Regions from separate parts of the Desulfopila inferna genome, predicted to be linked through region 4. Evidence: riboswitches for the same ligand, from Rfam matches in the RefSeq annotation. Region 4 holds a riboswitch; each other region holds the start of a gene.
The links. A riboswitch is a leader RNA that binds a small molecule or an ion and turns the genes downstream of it on or off. The one in region 4 is predicted to bind cobalamin.
Positions count from the first base shown of each region.

Region 1: another riboswitch for cobalamin. It lies ahead of JWG88_RS05400 (hypothetical protein); the one in region 4 lies ahead of trpD (anthranilate phosphoribosyltransferase).
Region 2: another riboswitch for cobalamin. It lies ahead of thiC (phosphomethylpyrimidine synthase ThiC); the one in region 4 lies ahead of trpD (anthranilate phosphoribosyltransferase).
Region 3: another riboswitch for cobalamin. It lies ahead of JWG88_RS09415 (TonB-dependent receptor); the one in region 4 lies ahead of trpD (anthranilate phosphoribosyltransferase).

Region 1 is NZ_JAFFQE010000002.1:306,641-309,774, forward strand. It holds gene JWG88_RS05395 (MFS transporter) at 1-904, shown strand, start outside; cobalamin riboswitch at 1,144-1,321, shown strand; gene JWG88_RS05400 (hypothetical protein) at 1,414-2,379, shown strand; gene JWG88_RS05405 (ABC transporter substrate-binding protein) at 2,388-3,134, shown strand, end outside.
Region 2 is NZ_JAFFQE010000001.1:21,169-24,302, reverse strand. It holds gene JWG88_RS00085 (ABC transporter ATP-binding protein) at 1-197, shown strand, start outside; gene thiC (phosphomethylpyrimidine synthase ThiC) at 200-1,522, opposite strand; cobalamin riboswitch at 1,615-1,828, opposite strand; gene uvrC (excinuclease ABC subunit UvrC) at 2,010-3,134, shown strand, end outside.
Region 3 is NZ_JAFFQE010000003.1:262,705-265,838, forward strand. It holds gene JWG88_RS09415 (TonB-dependent receptor) at 1-1,378, opposite strand, end outside; cobalamin riboswitch at 1,516-1,748, opposite strand; gene JWG88_RS09420 (hypothetical protein) at 2,077-2,805, shown strand; gene JWG88_RS09425 (ASKHA domain-containing protein) at 2,875-3,134, shown strand, end outside.
Region 4 is NZ_JAFFQE010000008.1:226,727-229,860, forward strand. It holds gene cobT (nicotinate-nucleotide--dimethylbenzimidazole phosphoribosyltransferase) at 1-13, opposite strand, end outside; gene JWG88_RS18485 (hypothetical protein) at 18-251, opposite strand; gene trpD (anthranilate phosphoribosyltransferase) at 257-1,357, opposite strand; cobalamin riboswitch at 1,538-1,764, opposite strand; gene JWG88_RS18495 (biotin--[acetyl-CoA-carboxylase] ligase) at 2,065-2,988, shown strand; gene JWG88_RS18500 (biotin transporter BioY) at 3,005-3,134, shown strand, end outside.

The DNA.
Region 1 (3,134 bases), on a different contig from region 4:
ATGTCTGTTTTTTTCAATTGCCGGTCTGGGCCATGCCGCCTGCTGGGCGCCGGTAGCTTCCCTGGTGCAGAAATGGGTGCCGGACAACAAGCGGGGAACAGCGTTGTCTGTTGTTTCGATCGGAATCGGCCTGGGTATTCCGTTGTGGAGCGGGCTGCTGCCGGTTCTGGTTTCTGGGTTCGGCTGGCGGACGGGCTGGATAAGCATGGGGGTTTTCGGTATGGCGGTAGCCGTGCTTAACCTGATTCTGGTGCGCAATCCGGAAGCAGTGGAAGAGCGCCTGGTTTCCGCGCACGAACGCATCATCTATGTGGGGATCATGTACAAAACCCTGCTCCGCAGCAGAGGATTCTGGATGGTCGGCATGTCGTACCTCCTGATCGGCTTCAATGTGCTTGTTCCTTTTACCTTTCTGCCGGTGTATGCCACCGAATCCCTGCATTTGGATTATGCCGTCTCCACCCGCTTTGTCGGAATCATCGCCCTCATGGGCGTCATCGGCCAATTGACCCTGGGGCCGCTTTCCGACCGAATAGGCAGAGGCAAGGTCATGATACTGTGCAGCAGTATCATGGGAACGGCCTGCCTGGGAATGGCGCTGGCGGGAACTGCAGGGACGCTTTACGCAGCAGCCGGCCTTTACGGGCTGGCCTATGGCGCAGTCTGGCCTATGTATGCGGCCGCGGCATCGGATTCCTTTCCCCGGAACCAGACGGGGAGCGTCGTCGGTCTGTGGACCGTCTTTTTAGGCCTCGGTTCCATCATATCTCCTGTAATTTGCGGGTGGACCATCGATATAACCGGCGTTTACACCTGGGCTTTTCTGCTGGGACTGCTTGCCGGATTCTTTTCCATCGGTTTCCTGATCGCCTATAGCAAAATCAGAGAATCGACCTCAGCATGACCTGATGCCCTCTCTTCATGAGCGGCCGGGAAAATTCTCCCGATCTTCCGGGACAATTAAAAGCCTTTTTTGTTCAGCCGGAATTTCCCGATGTGCAGGAGCTGTTTCAGCAACTATATCAGTGATGTCGCCGGAACCGCCAGCTCCATTGCCCCAGGTGAGTTCAGGCGGAAAAGATATTGCGCACAAAGCAGGAGATGAGGCTGCTTGACGGTTGTGGAGTTTTCTGGTAACAAGTTTAATAACGATAGATATCAGATGCGCAAGCTTAATAGGGAATCCTGTGCAAATCAGGAACGGACCCGCCGCTGTAATCGGAGACGAATCTCGCAAACAATGTCACTGCACCAGGTGTGGGAAGACGCGAGAGGAGGAAGAACCGAGAGTCAGAAGACCTGTCTGGTACAACAAGTCCGCATTCACCCTGGAACGGTGAGGGACTAACCATTTCGTGGATAAATCAGGGTAATCCCGGAACGTGTCAAAGCGCTCCGGGATTTTTTTTATTTATGGACACTCTACTGCCCGCTGAAATATGGTCGCAGCTTCTCTGGCCGCTGACGCGCATCCTCATCTTCGTTGCGCTCGGCCTGGTGGCAGCCAGCCTGATCGAATCGCTCAAATGGACAAACCATCTGGCCGCGCTGGCCCGTCCTCTGATCCGCCTGGGCCACCTTTCGGCAATTACCGGAGCAAGTTTTACCATGGCCTTTGTCTCCGGAGTGTCGGCCAATACCATGCTGGCGGAAGCGCTGGACAAGGGCAAGCTGGAGAAAAAGGAAATGATTCTCGCCAATCTTTTCAACTCGCTGCCCCGCTATTTTCTCCACCTGCCCACTGTTTTCTTTCTTACCGTCCCGCTCATCAAAGGAGCTGCCGTAATTTATGTCGGCATCACCTTTCTGGCTGCGCTCCTGCAGACCCTGACGGTGGTGGCGATAAGCAGGCTGCTGCTGAAAAAACCCAAAACTCCGGCCGCCCCCCCGCAAAAGGCTGCGAAAAAGCCGACCGTGCGCGAGGCGCTAAAGAAGAGTATGAAGAGACTGAAAAAGCGAATGAAGAGGATCGCGCTGTTTCTGGTGCCGGCGTATGTCCTTTTCTATATCCTCGGCCGCTTCAATGTTTTTGACCGGCTTGAAGAAATTTTTGCCGCCGCCTGGTTTCTCAGCTGGCTCCCTCCGCAGAGCCTGGGCATCGTTATTCTTCATGTAACCGCAGAATTCTCAGCCGGACTGGCCGCGGCAAGCGCTCTGCTGGCCAACAACAGTCTGGATATTCGGGAGGTGGTGCTGGCCCTGCTGGCCGGCAATATCCTGGCCGCACCCATCCGGGCGATTCGGCATCAGCTCCCCTATTATGTGGGGATCTTTCCTCCTCGGCTGGCCATGGAACTGGTGGCGGTGAGCCAGCTGGTCAGAGCGGCATGCGTGATTATTATCGGCTTCTGTTATTATCAAATCACTCTTGGGTTATGAAAAAATATATGAATCCGGCAATCTCAGTCCATTTGCTGCGCACTCTCTCTATTCTCCGGTGGGAATCAAGGAAAACCGCTCTTCTTGCCATCCTCTGCTCTCTGGTGTTCTGCACCGCTCCGGCGGCAGCCTCCACTCGGAACGATACCGGCAAAACCTATAAGCGCATCATATCGCTGTACTCCGCTCATACCGAAAATCTGGTCAGCATGGGCGCCGCAGACCAACTTATCGGCATCTCCCCCTCGGATAATTTTCCTGCCAATATCTTGGACAAGCCGCGTTTTTCCTATCGCGAGGACCCGGAGAGGTTTATTGCCGCCGGTCCGGATCTCATCCTGGTGCGGCCCATGATAGAACGCTCCTATCCCCAGCTGATGGCCAAACTGCGTGAGGCCGGTATTGCCGTGGTTTCACTGCAGCCCACCACGGTCGATGAAATTTTTCATTACTGGCGGGAGTTGGGCAGACTGAGCGGCAGGCAGAAAAACGCGGAGGATATGATAGAGCATTTCAGGGCCGGGATAGACGCCATCGGCGCTTATGTCTCCCGCATTCCTCAGGACGAGCGACCATGGGTCTATTTTGAATCGATGCATCGCAAGATGAAAACCTTCGCCCCCTCCTCCATCGCCCTCTTCGCCCTGGAGCAGGCCGGAGGACGAAATGTGGCAACAGATGCCGGGCAGATCCGCAATACCAACATTGCCGCATATTCCAAGGAGCGGATCCTCTCTCATGCCGCCAAGATCGAT
Region 2 (3,134 bases), on a different contig from region 4:
TACTGCAAGGCCTGCAGGATAAATACAACATGACGTATCTTTTTATTTCACATGATCTCAGAGTAGTTCGAGCTCTTGCCGATCAGGTGGTGGTCATGCAGCATGGCAATATTGTCGAGGCAGGTCCTGCCGCGGAAGTTTTTTCCGCTCCCCGGCAGGAGTATACCAAAAAGCTGTTCAATGCCGCCCTGGCCTGATATCAGTCCTGAACGTTACGACACTTTTCTAAACTGATATCATCCTTGAAGAGCGATATGCCTCTCTCCATTGCACAAAAATCCCCGCACATAGTACATGTGCTGGTATTTTCCGGAGTCCTGCTGCGCCTTACCTCTTCGGCTTTTTCCGGAAACATCAGCAGCTGAAAATGCTCCTTCCAGTCGGTATCACGCCGGGCCAGGGCCACTTTTTTTTCATGGTGGCGCCTCTCCGGATATTTGGCGATATCGCCGATGCGCGCAGCAAGACGGGTAGCCCGCAACCCTTCCCGGACATCGTCTTCATTAGGCAGGGCGAGATGCTCGGCAGGCGTTATGTAGCAAATCAGGTCGGCCCCATGCCAGGCTGAGCTTGCCGCACCAATGGCCGCGGTAATATGATCATAACCGGCTCCGGAATCGGCAGGCAATGGCCCCAGGACATAATAAGGCGCCCCGCCGCTCATGGCCTTCTCCAGCATTATATTGCCTTCAATTTCGTCGAGCGGCACATGACCGGGTCCTTCCACCATCATCTGGCAACCCATATCCCTGCCGAGTTCGGCAAATTCGCAGTTTATGATCATTTCCGCCATCTGCGCCCGGTCATGGCTGTCGTGGATTGCTCCGGCGCGGATACCGTTGCCCAGGGAAAGCACTGCGTCATATTTTTTCATCAATGCACACACCCTGTCAAACTGCTCATACAGGGGATTTTCAAGGTTATTGTATTCCATCCAGGAGACCATGAAGGTGCCGCCCTTGGAGACCAGACCGCCATAGCGATAGCCCTGGTTGCGTAGCCTTTCGATGGTATATCTATTGATACCGCAATGAATTGCCATAAAGGAGATGCCGTCCTCAAGCTGCCGCTCAATCAGCTCAAAAAGATATTCGGCCTCCAGTTTATTGGGGTTGCCGTATTTTGCCGCGGTTTCGGCAAAGGCCTGATAGAGTGGAACATTTCCTACTGGGAGTGAGCAATTTGCGAGAATCTCCCGGCGTATTAAATCGAGATCTCCACCGGTCGAGAGCTCCATCAGGGTGTCAGCCTGCTCCTGTTCCGCAATTTTCGCTTTTCGCACTTCAAGATCGATATCGAAGATATCCGATGAAGTGCCGATGGAGGCATTGACTTTAGTGCGCAAGCCTTTGCCGATGCCTACAATTTTCTGCTGCGGTCTATGCGGATGCACCGGAATGACGATATGGCCATCTGCCACTCTTTGCCTGATATCCTCTGCGGCAATACCTTCCTGTTCCCCGACCGCGCTCATCTGTTCGCTGATTTTGCCTTCTTTTGCCACTTCGATCTGTGTTTTCATTGCTGTTATCCTTCTTTAAGTATGGATAGTCCGCGGGCAAAAAAAAAGTCCATGGAAGAGCTGAACTCCACCATGGACTTGTCTGGACTACAAAGTCTTTTGTCTTACAGGCAGGTCTTCTGACTTGCGGATCGTCCTCCAGCTGAACCTTCCCGTCTTCTCACCGTCAAGATGAGTGCAACAGTGGTATATACAGCTTTTGTCCCCGCTTACAGCGCCGGCCCAACGTTACGGATTTGCACCGTATTCCCTTTTCATCACCGTCGATTTTACCATCCTGGTGACACCTGCAAGATATTTATTCACTCAATACCGGAAAGATGCTTCCATGTAAAGTGGAAAAATGGTTTTCTTCATGCTGAGTAACTATTCAAGGAAAACTGCCGGTTTTGGCTTCTTGCTGAATAGTTACCAGGCTGGTTGCATTGCCGCCGTGCAATGACTATAATATTTGACCGCAAATCAAAACTTTAAAATAATTTTTCTAATGTTTTCTCAAGATCTTATCAGCTCCATACCGCATTCCCCAGGCGTCTACCTGATGCTCGATTCCAAGTCCGCGGTGCTCTATGTAGGCAAGGCCAAGGACCTGGTCAAAAGGCTTTCCTCCTACAGCCGTTTCAATGGCGGCAGCCACAGCAAAACCTCCATTATGCTCGCCCAGGTAGACAGGGTCGATACCATCATTACCCGTACCGAAAAAGAGGCCCTTATCCTCGAAGCCTCTCTGATCAAAAAACATGCGCCGAAATACAATATTATCCTTCGCGACGATAAAAATTATCCGCTGATTAAAGTCACAGTCCAGGAAAAGTGGCCACGGGTGACGATGGCGCGGCGAAGACAAAAGGACGGAGCGCGTTATTTCGGTCCGTATTCCTCTTCATCGGCCATGTGGGCAACACTGCGACTCATATCGAAACTGTTTCCGCTACGGCGCTGCAAGGGCGGAAAACTGCAAACCAGGAAACGTCCATGCCTTAATTATCAGATGGGACAATGTCTGGCGCCTTGCTCCGGTCATGCCGATCAAAAATCATATATGGATAATGTGGCCAGGATAATTATGATCCTGGAAGGAAAAAATAAAGACCTTCTTGCTACTTTGGAGAGGCAGATGAAGCAGTACTCCGCCGCCTTCGATTTCGAGCGGGCTGCCAAAAAACGGGACCAGATAAGCGCCCTTTCCCGGACCCTAGAAAAGCAGGTGGTTTCCGCCGGTCATATTTGGGACCAGGACGTTTTCGGCTTCGTCAGGGAAGATGCTGCTGTGGCCATTGCGGTGTTGATAATCAGGGGCGGCCTGATCAGCGGCAGCAGAAGTTATTTTCTGGCGGACCCCTTCGGTGATGATCAGGCTATTGTATCCCAGGTACTCAACCAGTTCTATTTTCATGGCGACAATATTCCCAAAGAGATTATCCTGCCATTTGAGGTAGCGGATATGGAACTGCTCGCTGAACGCTTTACTGAGTTGAGACAGGCAAAGACGTCAATTATCATTCCCCAGAGAGGCGATAGAACCCATCTTCTCGGCATGGCGCAAACCAATGCCGCTCAACTTTTCGAAGAAAAAGAGAAAAAGGCACAATCCTGGAAATCTCTCTCTACA
Region 3 (3,134 bases), on a different contig from region 4:
AATATGCAGAACCGTTATCTGAAAATCTATAGGTCACCCCCCCATCATATATATCTTCATCCATGGTGACTTTGTCGGAGAGCCCGTCGGTAAATGATTCGAATTCGGCACGATCATGGCGGTAACCACCGGAAACCGCCACCTTGCTGTTGAGCGATACTTCTGCATTACCATAAACTCCCATATCTTCTTTCGAGAGTTCAAACGCTGCCGAAGATGGTGCGCCAAAAAAAACAGATTCGTTGCCGATATCCTCTTTACTCTTTCTATAATCAAATCCTGCAACCAGCTTTGAATCACGACCAAAGAATTTTTCATTTATAACAATTTGCGGAGAAAGAGCCACTGTATCAATCTCAGTTTCTGCGTTATATGTCCCGCCGACAAAGGAAAAAAATGCAGTATTTTCCTTCCTCCTGGTGGAACTTTCCATTTGAAAATAGCTCGTTTCAGTGAAGAAAACCTGCGGTACAATTTGTAAATGATAATCTTTGATATCGGAGAAATCTTCAGGTGTGGTACTTGCTCTCCGTGACACTCCACTCTCTAATTCACTCAGCAATAATGATCCTGGAACCTCTGTGTCGTCTTCATGATAGCTACTGGTAAGAGCGACGTTAAAACGGTCCGAAAAAAAATAGTCAAGATTCAAACCCATATCCCTGGCGTCTGTTCCACTATTGTCTCGATATCCGTCCGATGTTCGGTAGTTGGTGCTCAGTGCGTAACTTAGGCTTTCTGTTGAACCACTGACTGCCAGCCTGGATAGAATCGTGTCGTAACTCCCTGCAACCAGACCACCTGAAAAGAGGAGCTCTTCCCCCTTTTTGGTGATGATATTGATAACTCCACCAGCGGCGTTGTCTCCATATAAAACACTTCCCCTGCCGCCATGTATAATTTCAATCCGTTCAACTCTGTTTTTAGGAATAAGAGTCCAGTCTACACCACTCAAATCAGCTTGATTGATCCGACGGCCATCAATAAGCAACAAGGTGTTCAAAGCTGCCGTTTCACCAAACCCTCTTAGGTCAACCGTTATATTGCGGCCATTGCCGGTGATATCGTTCACTACTATCCCGGGAGTGATCCGCAAGAGTTCAGGAACCGTTTCTGCTGGTGATTTTGCGATTTCCTGCGCTGTAATGACAGTTACATTGGCAGGGACAGCGGCAATCTTTTCTTCCTGTCTCGAGGCGGTAACAACGACCTTATCCATTAATGGAACTTCATCTGCCGTTGCATGAACATTTCCACTTATGAACACACCCGATAGTGAAAGAGTTGTTGCTGCAGTCATGGTGAAAAAACTACCAAAACCAAGTGTTTTTTCCTTTAAGTCCGATCCCTTCAATCCCCCAATTTTTACTTTAAACATTGTCTTTCTCCTTGATTTACAACCTTCAATTGGGGCCCGGCGAAAAAAAAATCCCCGGACCAATTCAAGAATGAATGATCCGGGGATTACCCTTTTATCGCCTGATCCGACAGCAAAATATAGTCCGCGAAATTTGCTATCTATATATCTTTCAGGTAGGTCTTCTGACTTTTCCGCCCTCTATTTGACAGCCTTCCCATGATTGGAATCCAGCTTAATTTTTGGTTGGCTGGAATTTTAGCATCACAGTGGCATATGTTATCGAGAGGGTTCCTTTCTTCAAGGTAGAATCACAGCGGCGGGTCCGTTCCCGATTTTCACGGGATTCCCGATTAAGCCCTTAAAGGGCACCTGAAATTGATTTGCATCGTAGTAATGAAAAAAACGGATGTCAACAAATATCCGCTTACTAATATCCGCTCCTCTATAACGAATGGTAAGGGAAGAATCAATCTCTTTTTTAACCCAAAGGAGTGGAGGCTTTTTACCACAGATTCTCCAGGTTTTTTCCAAATTTCCCAGCCCTTGTATTCAGAAACTCTGAGGAGCATTTTTGAGAGCTTTACGAGCATTTTTTACTATTTTATGCTAGTTTCAGATTATATCCCAGTTGTGATTATACTTGAACTTTCCAGAGGCATTTTGAATTGTATGTATTGACTGCATTCGCTAGGCAATCGTGATTTATCTCTATTAAAATGGAATATAAAATAGAACCAATTCTTGAAGGCGTCGGTGGGGTGATTTCGGGCATGAAAGCGGAGTTGTCTCTTGACAATGTAACAGCGAAACTAAGGGGAAAGCAAAACCGAGCGGCACTTGTTGAAGCAGCTTCAAAAATATTATGTACTGCTCGAGGAATATGGTGCCCCCGAATCGTTTATCGTTGGGTAGATGTCGTGCTGCAGGACAATGACACCCTACAGTTGTGTTGTAATCAATCAATGCACAAAATCAAACTTTCGTTGGGCTTTTCTGGCAAATTTTTACATCAAGCATCCAGAGCGCTTATAGGAGTTTACACAGTTGGTCAAGCTCTGGAGGAGGCAAGTGCCCAAGCATCCAGAAAAAGGCGGGTGCTGGACGCCTACTTGTATGATATTGTCAGTCTTACACTACTGGATCAGTTAAAGTACTCCGTGAACGAGATTGTCGAGTTGTACGCCCAAAAACGTGGCTGGGGAGTAAGCCCCTTTCTCAGTCCGGGATCGGTCCATGGTTGGGAGTTGGAGGATCAAGCGAATCTCTGCTCAATGCTACCGCTTGACATGATCGATGTCAGGCTGCAAGAGAATAACACGCTTATGCCGTTTAAAAGTATTTCCTTTTTAATCGGCACAGGGCCGGGATATCAAGTGAAGAAAGTCAGGGCTACCTGTGAAGTCTGTTCAAAAAGAGAGGCTTGCGAGATGCAAACAAAGGAATAAATGTCCAATCATAATATTAAAATTTTTCCCCATGGGCTAAATATACAAATTGCAGGTGGAGACAGGCTCTTGGACAGTTTGATTGAACATTCTGTTTTTCTGCGTTCCGATTGTGGTGGTAAAGGGGGCTGTGGCAAATGCCTGATCAAGATAAAACATTGCGATGGGACTCAAAAGACAACAGAGGCTTGTCAGGTGACAGTTTCCGAAGATCTCTCCATAGAAATCCCGGTAGCATCTCTGCTCTCTTCCCATATTATCGAAAAAGCTCCGGCGAATTTTCCACCTTCCTTTAGCCAATCCTTCAATAAAACGAAACAACACCGACC
Region 4 (3,134 bases):
GTGTCAGATTCATACACCTAAAGTTCCATAAAGGTTTCTTCAATTATTGTCAGTTTCATTAAGCGAACAAAGCTTACGCTAATAAGCATTTTTCTGCACTTTGCCTGCACTTCTTCAAGCTCCGCAAGGGGGAATACTGATGCTTTGTTCATTCCGCATCGCCGGAAATCGCCTTCGGCAAAACGAATGTAATCGTCGCCCACTTTGACGATGAGCAGTTCCGTTGTTTGCTGTGCAGCCTTCTCAACCATTAGCGTCACCCGCAAGTCAGGGCAGCTAGTTTTGCAAGTCCTGCATCTGCGTCTCGATTCTGCACCGACACCCACTGCTCCAGCGTCTCAAAGGCCCTGCCAGACAGCAGGATTTCCCTAGCCCTGGCAACTCCGTCCTGTATGCTGGAAACTTGATTTTGAACATAAAAAATCAAACTGCTATTTAAAATCACAGCATCATTTTGTGCGGTAGATCCTCTTCCGGCAAGGAGTTCACACATATTTTTTGCAGCGATATCCCGATTCTTTTCTGAAATCAGTAGTTCGGGTGCGTGCAAAGAAACACCCACTTCTTCCGGGACAAAAGATATTGGTTCAATCTTCCCCCCGCTTAAACGGGCCCCAACCGTCTCGCCGCAGACGGAAGCCTCATCCATGCCCTTGTCACTCCCGTCTATTGCTCCATATATAATAATCGCGTCACTGTAACCAATGGCCTGCATAACCTCTGCTACCGGCTGCAAAAGTGCTGGAGAATATACTCCTCGAACTGCAAATTTCGGAAGACCTGGGTGGGCAAGAGAGGCGGCAATATTGAGGGGAGAACCAAAACAGATTTGAGAAAGGATACGTCCAAGGGCCAGGGGATGGACCTGGGAACTCATGCCATTAAAAAGACCGATCCCCGCCTCGGTCACACTTTTTTTAACCAGATCAACACCACATTCCACATCGACTCCCAGCAGTTCGACCATATCAACCGTACCGCAGGATGAAGTGATAGCTCGAGCTCCATGTCTGGCGATCTTGACACCTCCCGCAGCCGCCACAAGCGAGGCAGCGGTACTGATGTTAAATGTCTTGAAGGTGTCCATGCCGGTACCGCAGTTATCGACAACGGCCAAACCTTCAAAATTCACTTTTACGGTGTCAAACTCGTATACTGCCTTCCAGCCGCCGGCAACCTCTTCTGCGGTTTCACCTTTTGCGGTAAGAGCGGCGAGAAATGCCCCTTGATGCATCTCGGAAACCTCGTTGGCAAGCACCATTCGAAACGCGTTGTAGGCACTCTCTTCTGAAAGGTTTTCTCCACGAATAAGCTGACCAATATACTGACCAAGTTTTTGATTCTTTTCCGTATCCACTGCATAACACCTCTGTGAAATAAAGTCTGGATACGAAAAACAGGCAGGAAGAGACAACTCTCCGTATCCGACATCATATGCATACAACCCAACATCCCGCTGTAAAAACCACAGGGGCATAAGGGAATGCATACCCAGATACAGAGAATCTCCAGTAGGTAAACTCTGATGATGGCTGAAACAACGCCACCATATCAGGCAGGCTTTCTGACTTACGAATTATTCTGCGAAATAACCGCCTTCCCGGATTTCCTCCAGTGACGAATCTTGATATGCTCAAGAGTTAAGACAGCAGGCTACTCTGTACTTAGTTATTGCAGGCTTCGTATACAGCAATGACTGGCTTGCGACGGATTCACACCGTCTTTCCTTTTAACATAGTGTGCACCTGATGAATTTCTTATACCATCTCAACTCAGAAATTCAATTGATTTCATGATCGCATCATTGCCCTCATATGAATACATGCGCAATGACAATGGACAAGGAATTTCTGCGAAAACGAAAGGAACCGGCTATCCCTCGATGAAATTCGCGAAGTGAGGAGCGAAATATGCCTGTGACTAACTTCATTCGAGCTGCTGGATTTGGAGTAGAGAAGCCTTAGCTTCCGTAAATGCTCATCTTTACCAGACCCTACCTGGCAGAAAATTATTGACATCCACTTCTATTTTCGTTAACCTCCTCTCCAACATAAAGGTAACGAAATGAATCCAAAAGATAAAATTTATAATCTGCTCAGAGATGCTGATGATGTCCTTTCCGGCGAAAGGATCAGTGAAGAACTGGGAACCAGCAGGGTCTCCGTCTGGAAACATATCCAGGGAATGGTTAAGTCCGGGATCCCTATTGTCTCCTCGCCAAAAGGATATCTCTTGAGTTCGGACCCCGACAGTCTGAATCCCCTTGAATTTGGTGACCGCAAGGATCAAATTCATCATTTCGGGGAAATACTTTCGACCATGAATGAAGCTATCAAGCTGGCCCAGCAAGGCTGCCCTGAATTTACCGTCGTTGTAGCCGAACGGCAGACGCAGGGACGCGGGCGCATGGAAAGAGTCTGGGCTTCAGCCGATGGAGGGTTGTATTTTACTCTTGTTCTGCGCCCAATCGTCCCTGTAATGCTGGCCGGTCTTGTTAATCTGGCAGCCGCAGTTGAGATGGCCGCACTTCTAGGCTCCTATGGTATTACGGCGTCTTTAAAGTGGCCTAACGATATCCTGGTCGGCACCCATAAAATTTGCGGGTTTCTCTCCCAGATGGAAAGTGAAGGCGATCTTCTCCGCCACTTAAATATCGGCATCGGTCTGAATGTAAACAATGATCCAAAAAAAGAAGAACCTTCAGCAGTTTCTTTGCGAGAACTGCTGGGCAGGCAGGTGCCGCGCAGAGAAATCCTGATAAATTTCCTGAACCGTTTCGAAAAGCGGCTTGAGAATTTTGATGCTGCTACGGTGATCGAGGACTGGAAGGCCGGTAACTCCACCATTGGCCAACACGTCAGAATTTCTACATTAAGAACTACAGTCGAGGGAGTTGCCATGGACATAAATGGCGACGGTGCTTTAATTCTGCAAATGGACGACGGCAGTCACCAAACGGTAGTACACGGCGATTGTTTCTACCAATAAAGGATATTCAATAAAGATGGACTCATCAACAGCACAATTGAAACCGATGGTATATGCATCACTCATGGCTACCCTTATAGCTGTGGGCTCCTACATCGCCATTCCGATCGGTCCAGTTCCCATTGTCATGCAAAACCTTTTTGTCA